DNA from 3 places in the Streptomyces asoensis genome. Region 2 is predicted to be linked to each of the others. Evidence: riboswitches for the same ligand, from Rfam matches in the RefSeq annotation. Region 2 holds a riboswitch; each other region holds the start of a gene.

Region 1 (7,804 bases), 3.8 Mb from region 2:
CGGCGGTGGCCAGGCCGAGGGCGACCTGCCGGTTGCCCATGGCGCGCAGTTCGTGCCGGATGCCGGCCTGGGTGCTGCGGGGCTGGTGGGGGACGAAGGCGGCCAGCGCGGCCAGCGCGACGAGGCCGATCACGGCGACGGCGCAGTAGGCGTAGCGCCAGCCCAGTTGCTGTCCGAGAGCCGTGCCGGCCGGGACACCGATGATGTTGGCGATGGTGAGTCCGAGGAACATCCTCGACACGGCCCGCCCGGCTCGTTCGGGGGCGACCAGCCGGGAGGCCACGACAGCGCCCACGCCGAACAGCGCTCCGTGGGGCAGGCCCGCCAGGAAACGCGCGGCGAACAGCAGGCCGAAGCCGGGAGCGAGGGCGGACGCGACGTTGCCGATCACGAACAGAGCGGACAGCAGGAGCAGAAGCCGTTTGTGGGCGATGCGCGCGCCGATGCCCGTCAGGAGCGGGGCGCCGACGACGACGCCGAGCGCGTAGGCGGAGACGATGTTGCCGGCGTGCGGCACGGACACGCCGACCCCGTCGGCGATCTGGGGCAGCAGCCCCATCGTGGCGAACTCGGTCGTACCGATACCGAACGCGACGAGGGCAAGGGCCAGCAGGGCCAGTGGCATGGAGCGGAAGTACCTTTCGCGGGCGGCGGTCCGGATCGTGGCGGAGCAGGCGGGACCACGAGGTGTCCTGCTCCTGTGGCCATTCGCGCCGGCCACCGTTGCCCGGTGCGCCCCCCAGGGCAGGGAAGGCCCACAAGCAGTGCAGCGGTGGCGCATGCCCACGCATTCCAAGATCGGCCGACAGCAATTATGGCCTGCATCACACCGGCTCCGGGGCCGGCCATACCCCGGGCGCGCGCAGGGACAGTCTGCGGGCGGCGGCGTCTGCGGTGCAGGGCGGCCGGGCGACCTCGCGGCTGCGGAGGGCGGCAGGGGGCCGGTCTTCGGCCGGTTGCCGGCGCTGAGCACGCAGGTGCTTGAGAAAGGGAAATGGTCAGGCGGCCGCGGTCGTCATGGACGGGGCGCGGGCGGCCGGCCCGTGCCCCGCCGGCCGCCGGCTCCCGGCTTCGCGGTCGTCGGCGTCTCGTTCGGCTGCTGCGGCCGCCGGTTAGGGATCCGGCGGCTTTGGCCGATGACGGGAGAGCGGGTGAGAGCGCGTGCCCGAGGAAAGGGTCAGTGGTGCTCGATGCCGAGTTGGTCCGCGGCAGCGTCGACGGTCTGGGCGAGCAGGACGGCGATGGTCATCGGGCCGACGCCGCCGGGCACCGGGGTGATCAGGCGGGCTCGGGTCAGGGCGGCGTCGAAGTCCACGTCGCCCACGTTGCCCCGGTTGTAGCCGGCGTCGATCACCACCGCGCCGGGCTTGATGTCCTCACCCCGGATCAGCCGGGGCCGTCCCACGGCCGCCACCACGACATCCGCTTCCCGGATGATGTCCGGCAGGTCCGCCGTGCGGGAGTGGCAGTAGGTCACCGTTGCGTCCCGGGCGAGCAGGAGCATCCCCACCGGTTTGCCGAGGATCGCGCTGCGGCCCACCACGGCGGCACGCCGGCCGGTGAGGTCGACGTCGTAGGCCTCCAGCAGTCGCATGATGCCGCCCGGGGTGCAGGACACGAAGCCCGGCAGCCCGAAGCTCATGGCGGCGAAGGAATGTGCCGTGACCCCGTCGACGTCCTTGTGCGGAGCGATGGCCTCGAACGCCGCTCGCTCGTCGATGTGCGGGCCGCAGGGATGCTGGAGCAGGATGCCGTGCACGTCCGGATCGTCGGACAGGCCGGCGAGGGTGTCGATCAGCTCGGCGGTCGTGGTGGCGGCGGGCAGAGCGATGTGCCGGGACCGGATACCCGCCTTCGCGCACCGCGCCCGTTTCATCCGGACGTAGGTGACCGACGCGGGGTCCTCCCCCACCAGCACCGTCGCCAGGCAGGGGCTGGTCCCCGTGTGCTGTGAGATCTGTGCCGCCCTGGCGGCAGCCTCTTCGACGATGCGTCCGGCAAGACCGGTGCCGTCCATGAGCTGGGCCGTCTGAGTCGCGGACATCGTTGCCTCCGGGTGTGGCCGACCACTCGCCCAGGCGCACGGCAACGACGTCTCGTCAGACCGCTCCCCGGTGGTGCTCCACCTCAGCGCCAGTCACGGCCCACACCGCACTGTAGTAGACGCGCAGCCTGCTCACCCCGGTCAATGTCCGGCGCCGGAAGGCGACTTGCCGGGGCCCGCCGGCTCGGGCCGGGGCCAGGGGCGGGGACGAAGGGTGCGGTCGTGAAGGGGCGGTCGCCTGCGCGGCGAAAGGCTCTGCGGGGCTTCAGCCCGGACGATCGTCCCCGCAGGCAATAGGTGAGGCCCGGGGACACTGTCCCCCTCACGACCACGTCCTGGACAACGCGGCCGGGCGTGGCGGCATTCCCGCGCCGTGGGCGTACGGATGCGTCAGGCGCTGCGGGGTCTGGGCGCGGGCGGGTTCCTGGTTCGTTCGGTGAAGTCCGGCTCGGTGCGCACGCACGGCGGAGGGAGCGGCCACGCCCGGCCGGTGCGTTGCCCGACGGCCGTCCCGGTGGCCCGACTGGTCGGGGCCGGCCGCGCATCCGGCCGGGCAGGGTCCGTGCCGGCAGGGTGTACGGGGCATGCGTGAACGGCGGCAACGCGTTGGTGTGGCCGCTCACACGGCGCGCTCCATGCAGAGCAGTTGATCCCGTGTCTCCCATGATTCGGCGGTGGTGAAGCCGAGCCGCTCGTACAGGGCGATGGCGCTTGTGCGCCATTTCCACACCGACAGGCGTACCGTGCCGACGCCGTTTTCCGCGGCATGCGCGAGGGCGGCGCCGATCAGGCCGGACGCGATACCCCGGCTCCGGAATGCCGGGTCGGTCCAGAGTCTTTTGATCTCCGAGTGTCCGTCGGCGGGGGCGGTCAGCACGAGGCAGCCCACGGCTGTGCCGCCGCTCAGAGCCATCAGCACGGTGTCGTCGGCGAACGCGGCCCGCGGGTCCGAGATTTCTGTCCGGTAGCGGTCCGGCAGCGCGTCCGCATCGGCGACGGCCTCGCCTTTCTCGGCCTGAGTCCGCAGGTGGTAGGCCGCCAACAACTCGGCCAGCCGGTCCGCTGGAGGTCCCTGGCCCGGCCGGCGGACGATGACCACCTCGTGTTGATCGGTCATTGCGCCAGCATCACACGGGCCCGTGCCTGACGCCGCCACGGGCCTGTAGCAGTGCCTGCGCCTGCCGCGGGGGGGCCTGGAGCCGACAGGAGCGGCAGAGGTGGGTCCGGCTAGTCCTCGAGCCCCCAGCTGTGGATCCGCCTCGGGTGGATGCGGATCACCTCCTCGCTGAAGTGCGGGCCCAACTCGTGGGGGCCGATGAGGAGTTCGGCGTCCCCTCGGATGTCCACCCCGCGCACCGTCCAGGGCCGCAGGCTCACGATGTCGTCCACGACGAGCGCGGCCTTCGGGTTCTTGCGCAGGTTGCGCCACTTCTTCGTCTGTCCCATGGCGAACCCGCCGATCAGGATCGTGCCGTCCTCTTGCAGGAAGAACCCCACGGGATTGGCCTGCGGCTGCCCCGACGCATCGACCGTCGCGAGGCGCCCCAGCCGCTGTGCCACCAGGTACGCGCGTTCGGTCGCGGTGAATTCGGTCATGCCGGCAGCCAAGCATGTTCCGGCCCCGCGCACATCGGGTCACCGACCTAGGTCCGGGGGCTGAGCCCGAGTCCCAACCCCTGCGTCGGTGAAGGCGAGGGTGGAGCCGGAAAAGGCTTTGACGTGTGGTTCGCGGTCGCCGATGGCGGGCCGGACATTCGGGTCGGGAGGGCCCGAACCGCCGTGCCGGCGGCGGCTGCCACGCGGTGAGGGAGTTGTGCATGATTGTCGTGTCGGCCGCTTCGGGGGCTTTCGGACGGCTGGTCATCGACCGGCGGCTGGCCCGGCGCCCCGCCGACCGCATCGTGGCCGCGGTGCGTCATCCCGACGGGGCCGCGGATCTCGCCGCTCGCGGGGTCGAGGTCCGCCTGGATGACTACGATGCCCCGGCGACGCTGCGCACGGCGTTCGAGGGAGCCGACCGGCTGCTGCTGATCTCCTCCCCCGAGCTGGATTCCGCCCGCCGCGCCGGCCAGCACCGGGCAGCCGTCGAAGCGGCCTGCGACGCCGGGGTTGGACGAACACCAAGTGTGCGCGCAGGTTGTATACGACTGTTCGACGGCTTGCCGTGTCCATGTTCTCCCTCGCCCTGGTGGTGAGCGCCGGATACCTCGCCAGTCTCCTGCTGCGTATCGACGGTGTTCCCAGCCAGCAGGTGCTCGTCAGTGCCGTGCTCGTCTTCGGTGTGCCCGTCTCCGGCTATCCGGAGCAGCGCGTTCTGGAGAACCTGGTCGGGATCGCGGTGGTCATTCTCCTCGGCCCCCTGCTGTGGCCTCCCGACCCTTGCCGTCTCCTGTCCGGCCGGCTCGACGTCTACCGCGACCGCCTCGACCATCTGCTGAAGGAGCTGGGCCGCCGTCCCGGCCGGGCCCCGCTTCGGCAGGGGGCGGGGCAGACGGAGGGTCTGTGGCAGCAGCCCCATGACCTCGGGCGGGATCTGGAGCGGGCCCGGCAGGCGCTGCGCTGGAGTGTGACGCACCGTCGGTCGGCCGCCGCGCTCGACGAGGTCGGACACCGTATCCACCTGGCCGAACGCACCGCGGCTCCCTTGCACTGTCTCACCGCACAGCTGCATACCGCGGGCGGGCTGCCGGCGGCCGGCCCCTCGGACGCTCACGCCTCGGACGCGAACGCCTCTGCCGGTCACGGCCCGCTGCTGGACGCCGTGCGGCACGCACTGGTCCGCGCGCTGGACGGCGCCGATCCCGCAGAGCCGATCGCCCGGGCCCGGGCGATCGGCGGACAGGACGGGCTCGCCCGGAGCGGCCGGCACGACAGCCTGCTGCGCGGCATCCTGCTGCTCGTCCTCGACCGACTCGACGACTACCGCGAAGCGCACTTCACCGGCCAGTGACCGGCCGGCGGAGCGGCGGCAGCACAAGGGCCGGGTGCCGGCCGGTCTCGAGGCGGAGCCGGCCAGGCGTGAGGGGTGTGCGCAGGACAGGACAGGACAGGGGACGTGACTGCGCAAGCCGGGTTCGGTGGCGTTCCCCTGGGAGGCCGGCCGGGCCGGGCCGGGCCGGGCCCCGCTGGTTCGGCCCACGAGCCGGGGAGGGGCGCCCTCACACCACGGTTACGGCAGGCGCTCCCCCGCGCAGACCAGGCGGGCGACCTCACGGAGTTTGATGTTGTTCTCCTGCGAGTAGCGGCGCAGCACGTCGAAGGCCTGTTCTTCGGTGATGTGGTGGTGGCCCATGAGGATGCCCATGGCCTCGCCGATGGCGTGCCGGGTGGCGATGGCCTGTTCCATCTGGGCGTGGGTGCGGGCGCTGGAGAAGGCGACCGCGGCGTGGGAGGCGAGCAGCCAGCCGGCCGTCTCACTGGCCTGGCCGAACGCGCCGGGCTTGCGGGAGTACAGGTTCAGCGCGCCGAGGTCCTCGTCCTCGGTGAACAGCAGGAAGCCCATCATGCTGCCCACGCCGAGCGAGTGGGCCCTGGGGGCGTAGGCGGGCCAGCGCTGCCGCTCGCCGGTGAGGTCGGCGATGCGGAAGACCCGCTCTCCGCGCGCGCTGTGGGCGGCGTCGAAGCAGGGGCCCTCGCCGAGCCGTTCCTGGAGCTGGTCGCTGTCGACGACCAGTGGGTCGGTGGGCGCGAGGGTCTCCACCTTCGCGGCGTGCAGTACGAGAACGCCGGCCGCGTCACAGCCGTCGACCAGCTCGGTGGCCGATGCCGTGATCCGCTCCAGCGTGGCACCGACCGAATCCTGCGCCAGCAGATCACGCGCCATCGAGGCCATCTCCTGCGCGAACCGACCCCAGTCCACTCCGACTCCCGTCCATCGCCCGCCTGGACAAGCCTCATACCCAGCCTTTCACGCAACCTGCACAGCGGTGCCGGTGAGTGATGCGCCGGACAGGACACGCACGGACACGGCCGGATCGATCGACACGGATCGACGGCTGTGCGCGCCAGGCTCCGACTAGCCCGGAAGGGTTAAATCCAACATCTCGTCAGAGATAAATCCGGGGTCCAGCCCTGCTAGTGTCCGGGAGCGAGGAGGTGCCCCGTGGCGACCCAGGAAGAGCTGTTCGCGTCGGTGGACGCGCTGCTGGAGGAGGAGCCCCAGCTGCCCCTCCCGGCGGAGCGGGCCCGGCTGCGCGAGGAGGCCGGCATCACCCAGGCCCGGCTGGCGCAGGTGCTGAAGACGACGCCCCAGACGGTGAAGAACTGGGAGAACGGCAGGACGGAACCGCGCCCGCCGCGACTGGAGGCCTACCAGCGGCTGTTGGAGGGCTGGGCGGCCAAGTACCCGAAGAGGGCCCCTGCCGTTCCGGCCGCGCCCGCCGCACCCGCACCCGCACCCGCACCCGCACCCGCACCCGCCGCAGCTTCGGCTGCGGTCCCGGTCCCGGTCCCGGAGACGTTCACCGGCACCCCGCAGGAGGCGGCCCCCGCGGCCGAGGCCCCAGCACCGGCGGCCCAGGCACCGGCCCCAGCACCGGCTGCGGCTGCGGCTGCGGCCGTCGTCGCGCCCCCGGAGCCGCCCGCCCGGCGTCTTCCGCATCGGTTCCACCCCGGGCCTGGCGAAGGTCGAGGGCGTGCAGGAGATGGCGTGGGCGGTCGACCTGATGGAGCAGGGCCACAACCCCGCCCGGCACATCAAGGGCGACGGCCACGACGCCGCGTACGACGAAGGGGAATGACAGGCCGTGGGAGACATCGACGACGCCCTCGAGCGCGCCGGACGCGAGACGTTCACCCGGGAGCCGCCCAAGACCCTCAAGGGGCAGATCGGCTATCTGATGCGCCGGCTCGGCATCACGCGGGCGGTCGCGGCGGAAGTCGGGGTCAGCCGGCGGTCGGTGGAGCGCTACCTCAAGGGCGAGCGCAAGAGGCCGCCCCGGGCCATCGCCGACCGCGTCGACGACGCCGTACGCGCCCGCTGGCAGCCCCGCGTACGCCAACGCGCCCGCAGTCAGGCGGCGGGCGCCACCGGGATCACCATCGAGACCCGCGCCCGGTTCGGCTACAGCGCCCCCGCCGGCACCACCGACGACGGACGCTACCGCCGCCTCACCGTCCATCTCCCGCCGCAGTACGCGCGGCGGCTGTTCGACGCGCGCGACGCCGGGGCCGGCGACGCGCAGCTGCGCCACATCGTCGCCGAAGGGCTCCAGGAGATCTATTTCAAGGACGGCGGCCGCCGCGCCGACGGCCTGGAGGTCGAACTCAACGACATCGACTACTTCGACGTGTCCTTCTGACCGGAAGGCGGCCTGCACACAGCACAGTTCGGGAAGGCCGCAAAGGCCCGCGCAGCCCCTGGTGCGGCATGCGCCGCCGCAACAAGGGCGCGGCGCACCGGGGACGGCGTGTTCGCTACCGTGGCGGTCCATGACGGTCCTGATCACCGGGGGCAGCGGTTTCCTGGGCGGCGCATGATCCGGCAGGCCGCCGCGGCGGGGCGTCAGACATCTGCGACGTTCGCGTCCCGTCCCGGCCCTGCCCTGCCCTGCCCTGCCTCGGACGGTGTGGTCTGGCGTCCGCTCGACATCCGCGACCCCGCGCGTGTCGCCGCGGTGATCGCCGACGTGGCCCCCTCCGCCGTGATCACCGCCTCGAGCGGCGCCGACTGGGCGGTCACCGCCGACGGCGCCGTCCGCGTGGCGCTGGCCGCCGCCGAGCAGGGCTGCCGCCTGGTCCATGTCTTTAGCGACGCGGTGT
Region 2 (7,804 bases):
CGACGTGCCGTCGGCGCTGCGGGCCGCCCAGGTCCCCGCCCCCGCCGCCGAGTTCGTGCGCACGACCTTCCAGATCATCGCCGACCGGCCCCTGCACTGCCGGGCCGCCGCCTTCGCCTTCTCCCGGGAGGACCTCATCCCGGACATGTTCGACCAGGTGATCAAGAAGGAGGGCACCGACCGGTTCCCGCTCTTCTGCGACTACCTGGCCCGCCACATCGAGGTGGACGGCGAGGAGCACACCCCCATGGCCATGCAGATGGTCGCCGACCTGTGCGGCACGGACGACACGCGCTGGCAGGAGGCCGTCGAGACGGCCACCCTCGCGCTGGAGGCGAGGACCCGCCTGTGGGACGGCATCACGGAGGCGATGGCCTGACCGGCGGCTCCGGTGCCGGTTCCGCCGCGGGTACCGCTTCGGGCGCCTCGCCGAACCGGGCGAGTGCCAGCGCTCCCGCCACGGCGACGGCGAAGCCGAGCACGGCCAGCCAGCCGAGCCCCTCCCGGGTGCGGTCGCCCAGCCACACCACGCCCACCAGCGCCGGCCCGATCGTCTCCCCGATCACCATCCCGGCCGTGGCGGTCGTCACCGACCCCCGCTGGAGAGCCGACGTCAGCAGCAGGAACGCGGCACCGCCACCCAGCAGCAGGGCGTACACCGCCGGGTCGGTGAGCAGCTCCGACGGGGCGAGGGAGTCGATCAACCGCACCGCCACCTCCACCACCCCGAACCCGAAACCGGCCCCGAGGCCCAGCACCAGCGCCCGTCCGCGCCCGGTCAGCCGCGTTCCGGCCAGCCCCAGCAGCAGCACCCCGCCCGCCACGCCGAGCATCACCCACGGCAACGCCTGCGGCCCGCTCTCCTCGCCCTCCGTCCCCGCCGCCAGTCCCAGCATCGCCAGCCCCGCGCACACCACCCCCACCGCCGCCCACTCGGTCCGGCTCAGCCGTACCCGCAACAGCCGCGCCGCGACCACCGCCGTCACCGCCAGGCTCGACGCGAGGGCCGCCCCCACGGCGTAGATCGGCACCGACCGCAGCGCGGCGATCTGGAACAGGAACCCCAGCCCGTCCAGCGCGAGCCCCGCCAGATACCGCCACTCCCGTACCGCCCGCAGCAGCAGCGCCGCCTCCCCGCCGCTCCCGCCGGCGGCCGCCCGCGCCGCCATCGCCTGAAGCACCGTCGCCGTACCGAAGCAGACCGCCGCGCCGAGGGCGCACACCATTCCGAAGAGCACGAAAGGAGCGTAGGGGAGCGGCTCGTGGGCGGGCCGCCTTCGGCCGCGCTCGGCACGGTGTCTAGGCTGACGGCCGGAAATCGTCGTAGGGGCGATGCGACAACGGGGAGACGGAACATGGCGGACGCGCGTCGAAGGCTTCGTTCGGGCACGGTCGTACTCGGCGGCATGGGAGTGCTCGCGGCTGCCCTGTCCGCCTGCTCCTCCGACCCCGACAAGCGCTGTGTCGACCGCGACAGCTACAACCTCACCAAGGGCTACAAGGTCGTCGCCGACAAGAACTGCAAGTCCACCCAGTCCGCCAAGACCTCCAAGACCTCCAAGGTCTCCGTCGACAGCGCCTGGTACTACGGCGGCGACAAGAAGGGCTCCTGGGTCGACGGCGGCTCCTTCACCAAGCCGGGCAAGGGGTCCGGCGGCTCGACCGGCTCGAGCAGCACCAGCGGAGGCAGCAGCAGTGGCGGCAGCAGCGGCAGCAGTGGCGGCAGCGGAGTCGACCGGAACGGGTTCGGCAGCGGCAGCGACAGCGACAGCGGCGTCGGCAAGGGCAGCTCGGGAGGCTGAGCGCCCGAGCGGCTGAACAGGACACCGGCACCATGCGACGTCACAGCATCGAACCCCGCCCCGACTGGCAGCGGACCGTCGAGGACCAGGGCCTCGTCTACCCCCTCACCCGCCACCCCGACGGCCGCCTGCGCCCGTACTGGGACGAGAGCGCGTACTACGTCTTCACCCTCGACGAGGTCGAGGCGCTGGAGGAGACCGTCGAGGAACTGCACACCATGTGCCTGGCGGCGGCCGCCCACCTCGTCGAGTCCGACCGCCTCGCCGACCTCGGCATCACCGACCCGCGGATCGCGGCGGCGGTCGTCGAGGCCTGGCACCGGCGTGCCGAACTCCCGTCCGTCTACGGCCGTTTCGACCTCCGCTACGACGGCACCGGCCCGGCGAAACTCCTGGAGTACAACGCCGACACCCCCACCTCGCTGGTGGAGGCGGCCTCCCCCCAGTGGTTCTGGATGGAGGAACGATTCCCCGGCGCCGACCAGTGGAACTCCCTCCACGAACGCCTGATCGCCGCCTGGAAGAAGCAGGGCCCTCTCCTCCCGCCCGGCAGCCCGCTCTACTTCGCGCACTCCTCGGAGGACGAGCTGGGCGAGGACCTCATGACGGTCGCCTACCTCAAGGAGACCGCCGAGCAGGCCGGCCTGGACACCGACTGGATCTCCATGGAGGAGATCGGCTGGGACCCGCTGTCCGGCCGCTTCGTCGACCGGCAACTCCGCTTCATCCGCAGCTGCTTCAAGCTCTACCCCTGGGAGTGGCTGACGACCGACCGCTTCGCGGGCCATGTCCTCGACACCCTCGACAACGGCGGCGGCACCGGCACGACCCTGTGGATCGAACCGGCCTGGAAGATGCTCCTCAGCAACAAGGCCCTGCTGGCCGTCCTGTGGGAGCTGTACCCCGGACACCCCAACCTCCTCCCCGCCTACCTCGACGGCCCCCGCGAACTGGCGGCCACCACCGGCTATGTGGCCAAGCCGCTGCTGGGCCGCGAGGGCGCCGGCGTCACCCTGCACGAACCGGGCGGCGATCCCGCCCCGCGCACCGACGAAGCCTGCTGCTACCAGCAGTTGGCGCCCCTCCCCGCGTTCGACGGCAACCACGTCGTCCTCGGCGCGTGGATGGTGGAGGACGAGTCGGCCGGCCTCGGCATCCGCGAGTCCTCCGGCCTGATCACGGACGAGTACGCCCGCTTCCTGCCCCACGTGATCCTCTAGACCCCGGATCCTCCAGACCCCGGATCCGCAGGTCCGCGGGCCGCTCCGGATCCACTGGAGGCGTGGTCCTGCGCGGGTCCGACGTCGCTCGCATGGTGGACGCCGGACCTTGGGATTCGGGCGTGACCGGTAGGCTGGCGAGCGGGCCGTGACTGGCGCGCTGGGATGGGACGGACCATCGGGGAGCGGCCTGTGAGCGACAAGAGTGCCGTGCGCCTGGGCCAGACCGAGAACCGTGACCGCACGCCACGCCCCCGGAGGCCGACATGTCCGAGCAGCAGTCCCTCTCCACCGAGTCCACCGCCTTCCGTGCCGCACTCGACGTGATCCGCGCCGTCGAGCCGCGTGTCGCCGACGCCATCGGCCAGGAGGTCCACGACCAGCGCGAGATGCTCAAGCTGATCGCCTCCGAGAACTACGCCTCGCCGGCCACCCTCCTCGCGATGGGCAACTGGTTCAGCGACAAGTACGCCGAGGGAACCGTCGGCCGCCGCTTCTACGCCGGCTGCCGCAACGTGGACACCGTCGAGGCGCTGGCCGCCGAGCACGCCCGCGAGCTCTTCGGCGCCCGCCACGCGTACGTCCAGCCGCACTCCGGCATCGACGCCAACCTGGTCGCCTTCTGGTCGATCCTCGCCGACCGCGTCGAGGTCCCGGCCCTCGCCAAGGCGGGCGTCCGCCAGGTCAACGACCTCTCCGACGCCGACTGGGCCGAGCTGCGCCAGGCCTTCGGCAACCAGCGCATGCTCGGCATGTCCCTGGACGCCGGCGGCCACCTCACCCACGGCTTCAGGCCCAACATCAGCGGCAAAATGTTCAATCAGCGCTCCTACGGCACCGACCCGGCCACCGGCCTGATCGACTACGAGGCCCTGCGCGCCTCGGCCCGCGACTTCAAGCCGCTGATCATCGTCGCGGGCTACTCCGCGTACCCCCGTCTGGTGAACTTCCGGATCATGCGCGAGATCGCCGACGAGGTCGGCGCGACCCTCATGGTCGACATGGCGCACTTCGCAGGACTGGTCGCGGGCAAGGTCCTGACCGGCGACTTCGACCCGGTCCCGCACGCCCAGATCGTGACGACCACCACCCACAAGTCCCTGCGCGGCCCCCGCGGCGGCATGGTCCTGTGCGACGACTCGCTCAAGGACCAGGTGGACCGCGGCTGCCCGATGGTCCTCGGCGGCCCGCTCCCGCACGTCATGGCCGCCAAGGCCGTCGCCCTGGCGGAGGCCCGTCGGCCGTCCTTCCAGGACTACGCCCAGCGCATCGTCGACAACTCCCGCGCGCTCGCCGAGGGCCTGATGCGGCGCGGCGCGACCCTGGTCACCGGCGGCACGGACAACCACCTGAACCTGATCGACGTGGCCTCCTCCTACGGTCTCACCGGCCGCCAGGCCGAGGCGGCGCTGCTCGACTCGGGCATCGTCACCAACCGCAACGCCATCCCCGCCGACCCGAACGGCGCCTGGTACACCTCCGGCATCCGCATCGGAACGCCGGCGCTGACGACCCGGGGCCTGGGCACGGCCGAGATGGACGAGGTCGCCGCCCTGATCGACCGAGTCCTCACCACGACGGAGCCGGGCACGACCAAGTCGGGCGCCCCCTCGAAGGCCGCCCACGTCCTGGACGCGAAGGTCGCGGACGAGATCTCCCAGCGGGCGACCGACCTGGTGGCGGGCTTCCCGCTGTACCCGGAGATCGACCTCGGCTGACCCGGCGGCACCCCGGGCGGCCCCCGTGGCCGCCCGGGACCCGTTCCGGGCGGTCTCCGCGCTCTGAGACAATGATGAGTATGGCCTCAGACCGACCCCGCGTGCTCTCCGGAATCCAGCCCACCGCAGGCTCGTTCCACCTCGGCAACTACCTCGGCGCCGTCCGCCAGTGGGTGGCGCTCCAGGAGACCCACGACGCGTTCTACATGGTCGTCGACCTGCACGCGATCACGGTCCCGCAGGACCCGAAGGAGCTCAGCGCCAACACGCGGCTGGCCGCCGCCCAGCTCCTCGCGGCCGGTCTCGACCCGGACCGCTGCACGCTCTTCGTCCAGAGCCACGTCCCCGAGCACGCCCAGCTCGCCTGGGTCATGAACTGCCTCACCGGCATGGGCGAGGCCGGCCGGATGACCCAGTTCAAGGACAAGTCCGCCAGGCAGGGCGCCGACCGCGCCTCCGTGGGCCTGTTCACGTACCCGATCCTCCAGGTCGCGGACATCCTGCTGTACCAGGCCGACGAGGTCCCGGTCGGTGAGGACCAGCGCCAGCACATCGAGCTGACCCGCGACCTCGCGGAGCGCTTCAACGGCCGCTTCGGCGAGACCTTCACGATCCCGAAGCCGCACATCCTGAAGGAGACGGGCAAGATCTACGACCTCCAGGACCCGTCGATCAAGATGAGCAAGTCGGCGTCCACGCCGAAGGGCCTCATCAACCTGCTCGACGACCCGAAGGCGACCGCGAAGAAGGTCAAGAGCGCGGTCACGGACACCGACACGGTCGTCCGCTACGACACCGAGAACAAGCCCGGCATCAGCAACCTGCTCGGCATCTACTCGACGCTGACCGGCATCGGCATCCCCGAGCTGGAGCAGCGGTACGAGGGCAAGCTCTACGGCGCGCTCAAGACGGACCTCGCCGACGTCGTCGTCGACTTCGTGACGCCGTTCCGGGACCGCACCCAGCAGTACCTGGACGACCCCGAGACGCTCGACTCGATCCTGGCCAAGGGCGCGGAGAAGGCGCGCGCCGTCGCCGCGGAGACGCTTTCCCAGACGTACGGGCGAGTGGGCTTCCTGCCCGCGAAGCACTGAGCGGCGCTCGGAAGCACGCGGAAGCACTCGGGGCGCACCGCACACCTGTTCCTCTGGGCAGAGCGCTGCACATCACTTTCCCTGCGCCTGCCCAGAGCACAGCTGTGGCCGTACAGTCGATAGCCGTACGACTGAGTACGAACCCGGCAACACACCCCGCCAGGACGACATGACGACAGGAGAAGACGTGGGGACCGTAACGATCGGTGTGTCGATCGCGGTCCCGGAGCCCCACGGCAGCCTGCTCCAGGAGCGGCGCCTGGGCTTCGGCGACGTCGCGGCTCACGGCATCCCCACGCACGTCACGCTGCTGCCGCCGACCGAGGTCGGGGCGAGCGCGCTGGCGGCCGTCGAAGCGCACCTCACCGAGGTCGCCGCGGCCGGCCGCCCCTTCCCGATGAGGCTGTCCGGCACCGGCACCTTCCGGCCCATGTCGCCGGTGGTCTACGTGCGGGTCGTCCAGGGCGCCGACACCTGCGCCTGGCTCCAGCATCGGATCCGGGCCGCCTCCGGGCCGCTGACCCGCGAGCTCCAGTTCCCCTACCATCCGCATGTCACCGTCGCGCACGGCATCGACGACGCGGCGATGGACCGGGCCTTCGAGGAGCTCGCCCACTACGAGGCGGAGTGGTCCTGCACCGGCTTCGCCCTCGCCGAGCAGGGCGCCGACGGCGTCTGGCGCAAACTGCGCGACTACGCCTTCGGGGGCGCGGTCGTCCCCCCGCAGGCGGCCCACGTCGACCGGGGCTCACTGCCGACGCGCTAGCGACCCGCCCCGGCGCCTCCGCTAGATCGGCAGTCTGCGGAACAGTCCGCGGGGTGCGTGGCGCAGGGCCGACATCACCACGCGCAGCACGCCCGGTACCCACACCGTCTCCGAGCGGCGCCGCAGCCCCAGCTCGACGGCCGTGGCGACCGCCTCCGGCGTGGTCGCCAGCGGCGCCTCCGCCAGCCCGGCGGTCATCTTCGTGCGGACGAACCCGGGGCGGACGACCATGACGTGCACGCCCGTGCCGTGCAGCGCGTCGCCCAGCCCCTGGGCGAAGGCGTCGAGGCCCGCCTTGCTGGAGCCGTAGATGAAGTTCGAGCGGCGGGCCCGCTCGCCGGCGACGGAGGAGAGGACGACCAGGGAGCCGTGGCCCTGGGTCTGGAGGGCGCGCGCGGCGACCAGCCCCGCCGACACCGCCCCCGTGTAGTTGGTCTGCGCGACGCGCACCGCGGCCGCCGGGTCGCGCTCGTCGTTCGCCTGGTCGCCGAGGACGCCGAAGGCGAGCAGCACCGTGTCGACGTCGCCCTCGGTGAAGACCTTGCCGAGGACCGTCTCGTGGGACTCGGGGTCGAGCGCGTCGAAGGGGACGGTGTGGACGTCCGCCCCCAGGGTGCGCAGCTCGGCGGCGGCCGACTCCAGGGCGGGCGACGGGCGCCCGGCCAGCCACACCGTGCGGGTGCGGCGGGCGATCAGACGGCGCGCGGTGGCCAGCGCGATCCCGGAGGTGCCGCCGAGGACGAGAAGGGACTGGGGGAGGCCGAAGGCGTCCTTCATGGTGACTCCTGGAAGTTGAGCCGGCGGGCGAGGTCCGACACGAACACCCCACGCGGGTCCAGCTCCGCGCGCAGCGCGCGGAAGTCGTCGAGGCGTGGGTACATCGCGGTGAGCAGTTCGGGGCGCAGCCGGGAGTCCTTGGCGAGGTAGACGCGGCCGCCCGCGGTGGCCACCTGCTCGTCCAGCTCGTCGAGGAAGGCGCCGAGGCCGGGCAGCCCGGCCGGGATGTCCAGGGCGAGGGTCCAGCCCGGGCGCGGGAAGGACAGCCAGCCGGGGTCGGCGTCCCCGAACCGTTTGAGGACGGCCAGGAAGGACGGGCAGCGGCGGGCGGAGACGCGCCCCACGATCCGGCGCAGGGTGTCCTCCTGGCCGTGCCCGACGACGAACTGGTACTGCACGAAGCCGTCGCGGCCGTAGACGCGGTTCC
Region 3 (7,804 bases), 6.1 Mb from region 2:
CGGAGACGATGTTGCCGGCGTGCGGCACGGACACGCCGACCCCGTCGGCGATCTGGGGCAGCAGCCCCATCGTGGCGAACTCGGTCGTACCGATACCGAACGCGACGAGGGCAAGGGCCAGCAGGGCCAGTGGCATGGAGCGGAAGTACCTTTCGCGGGCGGCGGTCCGGATCGTGGCGGAGCAGGCGGGACCACGAGGTGTCCTGCTCCTGTGGCCATTCGCGCCGGCCACCGTTGCCCGGTGCGCCCCCCAGGGCAGGGAAGGCCCACAAGCAGTGCAGCGGTGGCGCATGCCCACGCATTCCAAGATCGGCCGACAGCAATTATGGCCTGCATCACACCGGCTCCGGGGCCGGCCATACCCCGGGCGCGCGCAGGGACAGTCTGCGGGCGGCGGCGTCTGCGGTGCAGGGCGGCCGGGCGACCTCGCGGCTGCGGAGGGCGGCAGGGGGCCGGTCTTCGGCCGGTTGCCGGCGCTGAGCACGCAGGTGCTTGAGAAAGGGAAATGGTCAGGCGGCCGCGGTCGTCATGGACGGGGCGCGGGCGGCCGGCCCGTGCCCCGCCGGCCGCCGGCTCCCGGCTTCGCGGTCGTCGGCGTCTCGTTCGGCTGCTGCGGCCGCCGGTTAGGGATCCGGCGGCTTTGGCCGATGACGGGAGAGCGGGTGAGAGCGCGTGCCCGAGGAAAGGGTCAGTGGTGCTCGATGCCGAGTTGGTCCGCGGCAGCGTCGACGGTCTGGGCGAGCAGGACGGCGATGGTCATCGGGCCGACGCCGCCGGGCACCGGGGTGATCAGGCGGGCTCGGGTCAGGGCGGCGTCGAAGTCCACGTCGCCCACGTTGCCCCGGTTGTAGCCGGCGTCGATCACCACCGCGCCGGGCTTGATGTCCTCACCCCGGATCAGCCGGGGCCGTCCCACGGCCGCCACCACGACATCCGCTTCCCGGATGATGTCCGGCAGGTCCGCCGTGCGGGAGTGGCAGTAGGTCACCGTTGCGTCCCGGGCGAGCAGGAGCATCCCCACCGGTTTGCCGAGGATCGCGCTGCGGCCCACCACGGCGGCACGCCGGCCGGTGAGGTCGACGTCGTAGGCCTCCAGCAGTCGCATGATGCCGCCCGGGGTGCAGGACACGAAGCCCGGCAGCCCGAAGCTCATGGCGGCGAAGGAATGTGCCGTGACCCCGTCGACGTCCTTGTGCGGAGCGATGGCCTCGAACGCCGCTCGCTCGTCGATGTGCGGGCCGCAGGGATGCTGGAGCAGGATGCCGTGCACGTCCGGATCGTCGGACAGGCCGGCGAGGGTGTCGATCAGCTCGGCGGTCGTGGTGGCGGCGGGCAGAGCGATGTGCCGGGACCGGATACCCGCCTTCGCGCACCGCGCCCGTTTCATCCGGACGTAGGTGACCGACGCGGGGTCCTCCCCCACCAGCACCGTCGCCAGGCAGGGGCTGGTCCCCGTGTGCTGTGAGATCTGTGCCGCCCTGGCGGCAGCCTCTTCGACGATGCGTCCGGCAAGACCGGTGCCGTCCATGAGCTGGGCCGTCTGAGTCGCGGACATCGTTGCCTCCGGGTGTGGCCGACCACTCGCCCAGGCGCACGGCAACGACGTCTCGTCAGACCGCTCCCCGGTGGTGCTCCACCTCAGCGCCAGTCACGGCCCACACCGCACTGTAGTAGACGCGCAGCCTGCTCACCCCGGTCAATGTCCGGCGCCGGAAGGCGACTTGCCGGGGCCCGCCGGCTCGGGCCGGGGCCAGGGGCGGGGACGAAGGGTGCGGTCGTGAAGGGGCGGTCGCCTGCGCGGCGAAAGGCTCTGCGGGGCTTCAGCCCGGACGATCGTCCCCGCAGGCAATAGGTGAGGCCCGGGGACACTGTCCCCCTCACGACCACGTCCTGGACAACGCGGCCGGGCGTGGCGGCATTCCCGCGCCGTGGGCGTACGGATGCGTCAGGCGCTGCGGGGTCTGGGCGCGGGCGGGTTCCTGGTTCGTTCGGTGAAGTCCGGCTCGGTGCGCACGCACGGCGGAGGGAGCGGCCACGCCCGGCCGGTGCGTTGCCCGACGGCCGTCCCGGTGGCCCGACTGGTCGGGGCCGGCCGCGCATCCGGCCGGGCAGGGTCCGTGCCGGCAGGGTGTACGGGGCATGCGTGAACGGCGGCAACGCGTTGGTGTGGCCGCTCACACGGCGCGCTCCATGCAGAGCAGTTGATCCCGTGTCTCCCATGATTCGGCGGTGGTGAAGCCGAGCCGCTCGTACAGGGCGATGGCGCTTGTGCGCCATTTCCACACCGACAGGCGTACCGTGCCGACGCCGTTTTCCGCGGCATGCGCGAGGGCGGCGCCGATCAGGCCGGACGCGATACCCCGGCTCCGGAATGCCGGGTCGGTCCAGAGTCTTTTGATCTCCGAGTGTCCGTCGGCGGGGGCGGTCAGCACGAGGCAGCCCACGGCTGTGCCGCCGCTCAGAGCCATCAGCACGGTGTCGTCGGCGAACGCGGCCCGCGGGTCCGAGATTTCTGTCCGGTAGCGGTCCGGCAGCGCGTCCGCATCGGCGACGGCCTCGCCTTTCTCGGCCTGAGTCCGCAGGTGGTAGGCCGCCAACAACTCGGCCAGCCGGTCCGCTGGAGGTCCCTGGCCCGGCCGGCGGACGATGACCACCTCGTGTTGATCGGTCATTGCGCCAGCATCACACGGGCCCGTGCCTGACGCCGCCACGGGCCTGTAGCAGTGCCTGCGCCTGCCGCGGGGGGGCCTGGAGCCGACAGGAGCGGCAGAGGTGGGTCCGGCTAGTCCTCGAGCCCCCAGCTGTGGATCCGCCTCGGGTGGATGCGGATCACCTCCTCGCTGAAGTGCGGGCCCAACTCGTGGGGGCCGATGAGGAGTTCGGCGTCCCCTCGGATGTCCACCCCGCGCACCGTCCAGGGCCGCAGGCTCACGATGTCGTCCACGACGAGCGCGGCCTTCGGGTTCTTGCGCAGGTTGCGCCACTTCTTCGTCTGTCCCATGGCGAACCCGCCGATCAGGATCGTGCCGTCCTCTTGCAGGAAGAACCCCACGGGATTGGCCTGCGGCTGCCCCGACGCATCGACCGTCGCGAGGCGCCCCAGCCGCTGTGCCACCAGGTACGCGCGTTCGGTCGCGGTGAATTCGGTCATGCCGGCAGCCAAGCATGTTCCGGCCCCGCGCACATCGGGTCACCGACCTAGGTCCGGGGGCTGAGCCCGAGTCCCAACCCCTGCGTCGGTGAAGGCGAGGGTGGAGCCGGAAAAGGCTTTGACGTGTGGTTCGCGGTCGCCGATGGCGGGCCGGACATTCGGGTCGGGAGGGCCCGAACCGCCGTGCCGGCGGCGGCTGCCACGCGGTGAGGGAGTTGTGCATGATTGTCGTGTCGGCCGCTTCGGGGGCTTTCGGACGGCTGGTCATCGACCGGCGGCTGGCCCGGCGCCCCGCCGACCGCATCGTGGCCGCGGTGCGTCATCCCGACGGGGCCGCGGATCTCGCCGCTCGCGGGGTCGAGGTCCGCCTGGATGACTACGATGCCCCGGCGACGCTGCGCACGGCGTTCGAGGGAGCCGACCGGCTGCTGCTGATCTCCTCCCCCGAGCTGGATTCCGCCCGCCGCGCCGGCCAGCACCGGGCAGCCGTCGAAGCGGCCTGCGACGCCGGGGTTGGACGAACACCAAGTGTGCGCGCAGGTTGTATACGACTGTTCGACGGCTTGCCGTGTCCATGTTCTCCCTCGCCCTGGTGGTGAGCGCCGGATACCTCGCCAGTCTCCTGCTGCGTATCGACGGTGTTCCCAGCCAGCAGGTGCTCGTCAGTGCCGTGCTCGTCTTCGGTGTGCCCGTCTCCGGCTATCCGGAGCAGCGCGTTCTGGAGAACCTGGTCGGGATCGCGGTGGTCATTCTCCTCGGCCCCCTGCTGTGGCCTCCCGACCCTTGCCGTCTCCTGTCCGGCCGGCTCGACGTCTACCGCGACCGCCTCGACCATCTGCTGAAGGAGCTGGGCCGCCGTCCCGGCCGGGCCCCGCTTCGGCAGGGGGCGGGGCAGACGGAGGGTCTGTGGCAGCAGCCCCATGACCTCGGGCGGGATCTGGAGCGGGCCCGGCAGGCGCTGCGCTGGAGTGTGACGCACCGTCGGTCGGCCGCCGCGCTCGACGAGGTCGGACACCGTATCCACCTGGCCGAACGCACCGCGGCTCCCTTGCACTGTCTCACCGCACAGCTGCATACCGCGGGCGGGCTGCCGGCGGCCGGCCCCTCGGACGCTCACGCCTCGGACGCGAACGCCTCTGCCGGTCACGGCCCGCTGCTGGACGCCGTGCGGCACGCACTGGTCCGCGCGCTGGACGGCGCCGATCCCGCAGAGCCGATCGCCCGGGCCCGGGCGATCGGCGGACAGGACGGGCTCGCCCGGAGCGGCCGGCACGACAGCCTGCTGCGCGGCATCCTGCTGCTCGTCCTCGACCGACTCGACGACTACCGCGAAGCGCACTTCACCGGCCAGTGACCGGCCGGCGGAGCGGCGGCAGCACAAGGGCCGGGTGCCGGCCGGTCTCGAGGCGGAGCCGGCCAGGCGTGAGGGGTGTGCGCAGGACAGGACAGGACAGGGGACGTGACTGCGCAAGCCGGGTTCGGTGGCGTTCCCCTGGGAGGCCGGCCGGGCCGGGCCGGGCCGGGCCCCGCTGGTTCGGCCCACGAGCCGGGGAGGGGCGCCCTCACACCACGGTTACGGCAGGCGCTCCCCCGCGCAGACCAGGCGGGCGACCTCACGGAGTTTGATGTTGTTCTCCTGCGAGTAGCGGCGCAGCACGTCGAAGGCCTGTTCTTCGGTGATGTGGTGGTGGCCCATGAGGATGCCCATGGCCTCGCCGATGGCGTGCCGGGTGGCGATGGCCTGTTCCATCTGGGCGTGGGTGCGGGCGCTGGAGAAGGCGACCGCGGCGTGGGAGGCGAGCAGCCAGCCGGCCGTCTCACTGGCCTGGCCGAACGCGCCGGGCTTGCGGGAGTACAGGTTCAGCGCGCCGAGGTCCTCGTCCTCGGTGAACAGCAGGAAGCCCATCATGCTGCCCACGCCGAGCGAGTGGGCCCTGGGGGCGTAGGCGGGCCAGCGCTGCCGCTCGCCGGTGAGGTCGGCGATGCGGAAGACCCGCTCTCCGCGCGCGCTGTGGGCGGCGTCGAAGCAGGGGCCCTCGCCGAGCCGTTCCTGGAGCTGGTCGCTGTCGACGACCAGTGGGTCGGTGGGCGCGAGGGTCTCCACCTTCGCGGCGTGCAGTACGAGAACGCCGGCCGCGTCACAGCCGTCGACCAGCTCGGTGGCCGATGCCGTGATCCGCTCCAGCGTGGCACCGACCGAATCCTGCGCCAGCAGATCACGCGCCATCGAGGCCATCTCCTGCGCGAACCGACCCCAGTCCACTCCGACTCCCGTCCATCGCCCGCCTGGACAAGCCTCATACCCAGCCTTTCACGCAACCTGCACAGCGGTGCCGGTGAGTGATGCGCCGGACAGGACACGCACGGACACGGCCGGATCGATCGACACGGATCGACGGCTGTGCGCGCCAGGCTCCGACTAGCCCGGAAGGGTTAAATCCAACATCTCGTCAGAGATAAATCCGGGGTCCAGCCCTGCTAGTGTCCGGGAGCGAGGAGGTGCCCCGTGGCGACCCAGGAAGAGCTGTTCGCGTCGGTGGACGCGCTGCTGGAGGAGGAGCCCCAGCTGCCCCTCCCGGCGGAGCGGGCCCGGCTGCGCGAGGAGGCCGGCATCACCCAGGCCCGGCTGGCGCAGGTGCTGAAGACGACGCCCCAGACGGTGAAGAACTGGGAGAACGGCAGGACGGAACCGCGCCCGCCGCGACTGGAGGCCTACCAGCGGCTGTTGGAGGGCTGGGCGGCCAAGTACCCGAAGAGGGCCCCTGCCGTTCCGGCCGCGCCCGCCGCACCCGCACCCGCACCCGCACCCGCACCCGCACCCGCCGCAGCTTCGGCTGCGGTCCCGGTCCCGGTCCCGGAGACGTTCACCGGCACCCCGCAGGAGGCGGCCCCCGCGGCCGAGGCCCCAGCACCGGCGGCCCAGGCACCGGCCCCAGCACCGGCTGCGGCTGCGGCTGCGGCCGTCGTCGCGCCCCCGGAGCCGCCCGCCCGGCGTCTTCCGCATCGGTTCCACCCCGGGCCTGGCGAAGGTCGAGGGCGTGCAGGAGATGGCGTGGGCGGTCGACCTGATGGAGCAGGGCCACAACCCCGCCCGGCACATCAAGGGCGACGGCCACGACGCCGCGTACGACGAAGGGGAATGACAGGCCGTGGGAGACATCGACGACGCCCTCGAGCGCGCCGGACGCGAGACGTTCACCCGGGAGCCGCCCAAGACCCTCAAGGGGCAGATCGGCTATCTGATGCGCCGGCTCGGCATCACGCGGGCGGTCGCGGCGGAAGTCGGGGTCAGCCGGCGGTCGGTGGAGCGCTACCTCAAGGGCGAGCGCAAGAGGCCGCCCCGGGCCATCGCCGACCGCGTCGACGACGCCGTACGCGCCCGCTGGCAGCCCCGCGTACGCCAACGCGCCCGCAGTCAGGCGGCGGGCGCCACCGGGATCACCATCGAGACCCGCGCCCGGTTCGGCTACAGCGCCCCCGCCGGCACCACCGACGACGGACGCTACCGCCGCCTCACCGTCCATCTCCCGCCGCAGTACGCGCGGCGGCTGTTCGACGCGCGCGACGCCGGGGCCGGCGACGCGCAGCTGCGCCACATCGTCGCCGAAGGGCTCCAGGAGATCTATTTCAAGGACGGCGGCCGCCGCGCCGACGGCCTGGAGGTCGAACTCAACGACATCGACTACTTCGACGTGTCCTTCTGACCGGAAGGCGGCCTGCACACAGCACAGTTCGGGAAGGCCGCAAAGGCCCGCGCAGCCCCTGGTGCGGCATGCGCCGCCGCAACAAGGGCGCGGCGCACCGGGGACGGCGTGTTCGCTACCGTGGCGGTCCATGACGGTCCTGATCACCGGGGGCAGCGGTTTCCTGGGCGGCGCATGATCCGGCAGGCCGCCGCGGCGGGGCGTCAGACATCTGCGACGTTCGCGTCCCGTCCCGGCCCTGCCCTGCCCTGCCCTGCCTCGGACGGTGTGGTCTGGCGTCCGCTCGACATCCGCGACCCCGCGCGTGTCGCCGCGGTGATCGCCGACGTGGCCCCCTCCGCCGTGATCACCGCCTCGAGCGGCGCCGACTGGGCGGTCACCGCCGACGGCGCCGTCCGCGTGGCGCTGGCCGCCGCCGAGCAGGGCTGCCGCCTGGTCCATGTCTTTAGCGACGCGGTGTTCTCCGGGGCGCGCGTCCGCTACGACGAGCGCTGTCTGCCCGATCCGCTCACCCCGTACGGCGCCGCGAAGGCCGCCGCCGAGACGGCGGTGCGGCTGCTGATGCCGGCCGCCGCCGTCGCCCGGACCTCGCTGATCGCCGGACACGGCCGGTCCGTGCACGAGCGCACGGTGCACGCCCTGGCCGACGGCACCCGCGACACGGTCCTGTTCACCGACGACATCCGCTGCCCCGTCCATGTCGACGACCTGGCCGCCGCCCTGTGGGAGATCGCGCTGTCCGGCGCGGCCGGAATGTTCCACCTCGCCGGGCCGGACGCCCTGGGCCGCCACGACCCCGGTGTGCTGATCGCCCGGCGCGACGGCCTCGACGGCGCGCGACTGCCCGCCGGACGGCGAGCCGGGTCCTCCCGGACTCGTGGGCGGGGTCGGGCAGTACGAGAACAGCCACCGGCTCTGTCATGTCCGCGGCCCCGAGGGCGTCATCGTC

Evidence for each region. Region 2 has a riboswitch for ZMP and ZTP ahead of G9272_RS27705 (glycine hydroxymethyltransferase). Riboswitches for the same ligand answer to the same signal wherever they lie in the genome.
Region 1: linked by a shared signal. The riboswitch ahead of G9272_RS44465 (bifunctional 5,10-methylenetetrahydrofolate dehydrogenase/5,10-methenyltetrahydrofolate cyclohydrolase) and the one ahead of G9272_RS27705 (glycine hydroxymethyltransferase) in region 2 are both predicted to bind ZMP and ZTP.
Region 3: linked by a shared signal. The riboswitch ahead of G9272_RS00170 (bifunctional 5,10-methylenetetrahydrofolate dehydrogenase/5,10-methenyltetrahydrofolate cyclohydrolase) and the one ahead of G9272_RS27705 (glycine hydroxymethyltransferase) in region 2 are both predicted to bind ZMP and ZTP.

The regions. Positions count from the first base shown of each region.
Region 1 is NZ_CP049838.1:10,002,151-10,009,954, reverse strand. Features, by position in the region: gene G9272_RS44470 (MFS transporter) at 1-625, opposite strand, end outside; gene G9272_RS44465 (bifunctional 5,10-methylenetetrahydrofolate dehydrogenase/5,10-methenyltetrahydrofolate cyclohydrolase) at 1,178-2,044, opposite strand; ZMP/ZTP riboswitch at 2,066-2,151, opposite strand; gene G9272_RS44460 (GNAT family N-acetyltransferase) at 2,664-3,161, opposite strand; gene G9272_RS44455 (PPOX class F420-dependent oxidoreductase) at 3,272-3,640, opposite strand; gene G9272_RS44450 (NAD(P)H-binding protein) at 3,862-4,239, shown strand; gene G9272_RS44445 (hypothetical protein) at 4,209-4,994, shown strand; gene G9272_RS44440 (GAF and ANTAR domain-containing protein) at 5,214-5,903, opposite strand; partial or broken gene G9272_RS44435 (helix-turn-helix domain-containing protein) at 6,147-6,356, shown strand; gene tpg (telomere-protecting terminal protein Tpg) at 6,790-7,344, shown strand; partial or broken gene G9272_RS44420 (sugar nucleotide-binding protein) at 7,475-7,804, shown strand, end outside.
Region 2 is NZ_CP049838.1:6,162,463-6,170,266, forward strand. Features, by position in the region: gene G9272_RS27685 (DUF3050 domain-containing protein) at 1-379, shown strand, start outside; gene G9272_RS27690 (DMT family transporter) at 360-1,226, opposite strand; gene G9272_RS27695 (hypothetical protein) at 1,356-1,802, shown strand; gene G9272_RS27700 (glutathionylspermidine synthase family protein) at 1,835-3,022, shown strand; ZMP/ZTP riboswitch at 3,161-3,251, shown strand; gene G9272_RS27705 (glycine hydroxymethyltransferase) at 3,289-4,740, shown strand; gene trpS (tryptophan--tRNA ligase) at 4,821-5,834, shown strand; gene G9272_RS27715 (2'-5' RNA ligase family protein) at 6,022-6,600, shown strand; gene G9272_RS27720 (decaprenylphospho-beta-D-erythro-pentofuranosid-2-ulose 2-reductase) at 6,622-7,377, opposite strand; gene G9272_RS27725 (FAD-binding oxidoreductase) at 7,374-7,804, opposite strand, start outside.
Region 3 is NZ_CP049838.1:34,836-42,639, forward strand. Features, by position in the region: gene G9272_RS00165 (MFS transporter) at 1-136, opposite strand, end outside; gene G9272_RS00170 (bifunctional 5,10-methylenetetrahydrofolate dehydrogenase/5,10-methenyltetrahydrofolate cyclohydrolase) at 689-1,555, opposite strand; ZMP/ZTP riboswitch at 1,577-1,662, opposite strand; gene G9272_RS00175 (GNAT family N-acetyltransferase) at 2,175-2,672, opposite strand; gene G9272_RS00180 (PPOX class F420-dependent oxidoreductase) at 2,783-3,151, opposite strand; gene G9272_RS00185 (NAD(P)H-binding protein) at 3,373-3,750, shown strand; gene G9272_RS00190 (hypothetical protein) at 3,720-4,505, shown strand; gene G9272_RS00195 (GAF and ANTAR domain-containing protein) at 4,725-5,414, opposite strand; partial or broken gene G9272_RS00200 (helix-turn-helix domain-containing protein) at 5,688-5,867, shown strand; gene tpg (telomere-protecting terminal protein Tpg) at 6,301-6,855, shown strand; partial or broken gene G9272_RS00215 (sugar nucleotide-binding protein) at 6,986-7,722, shown strand.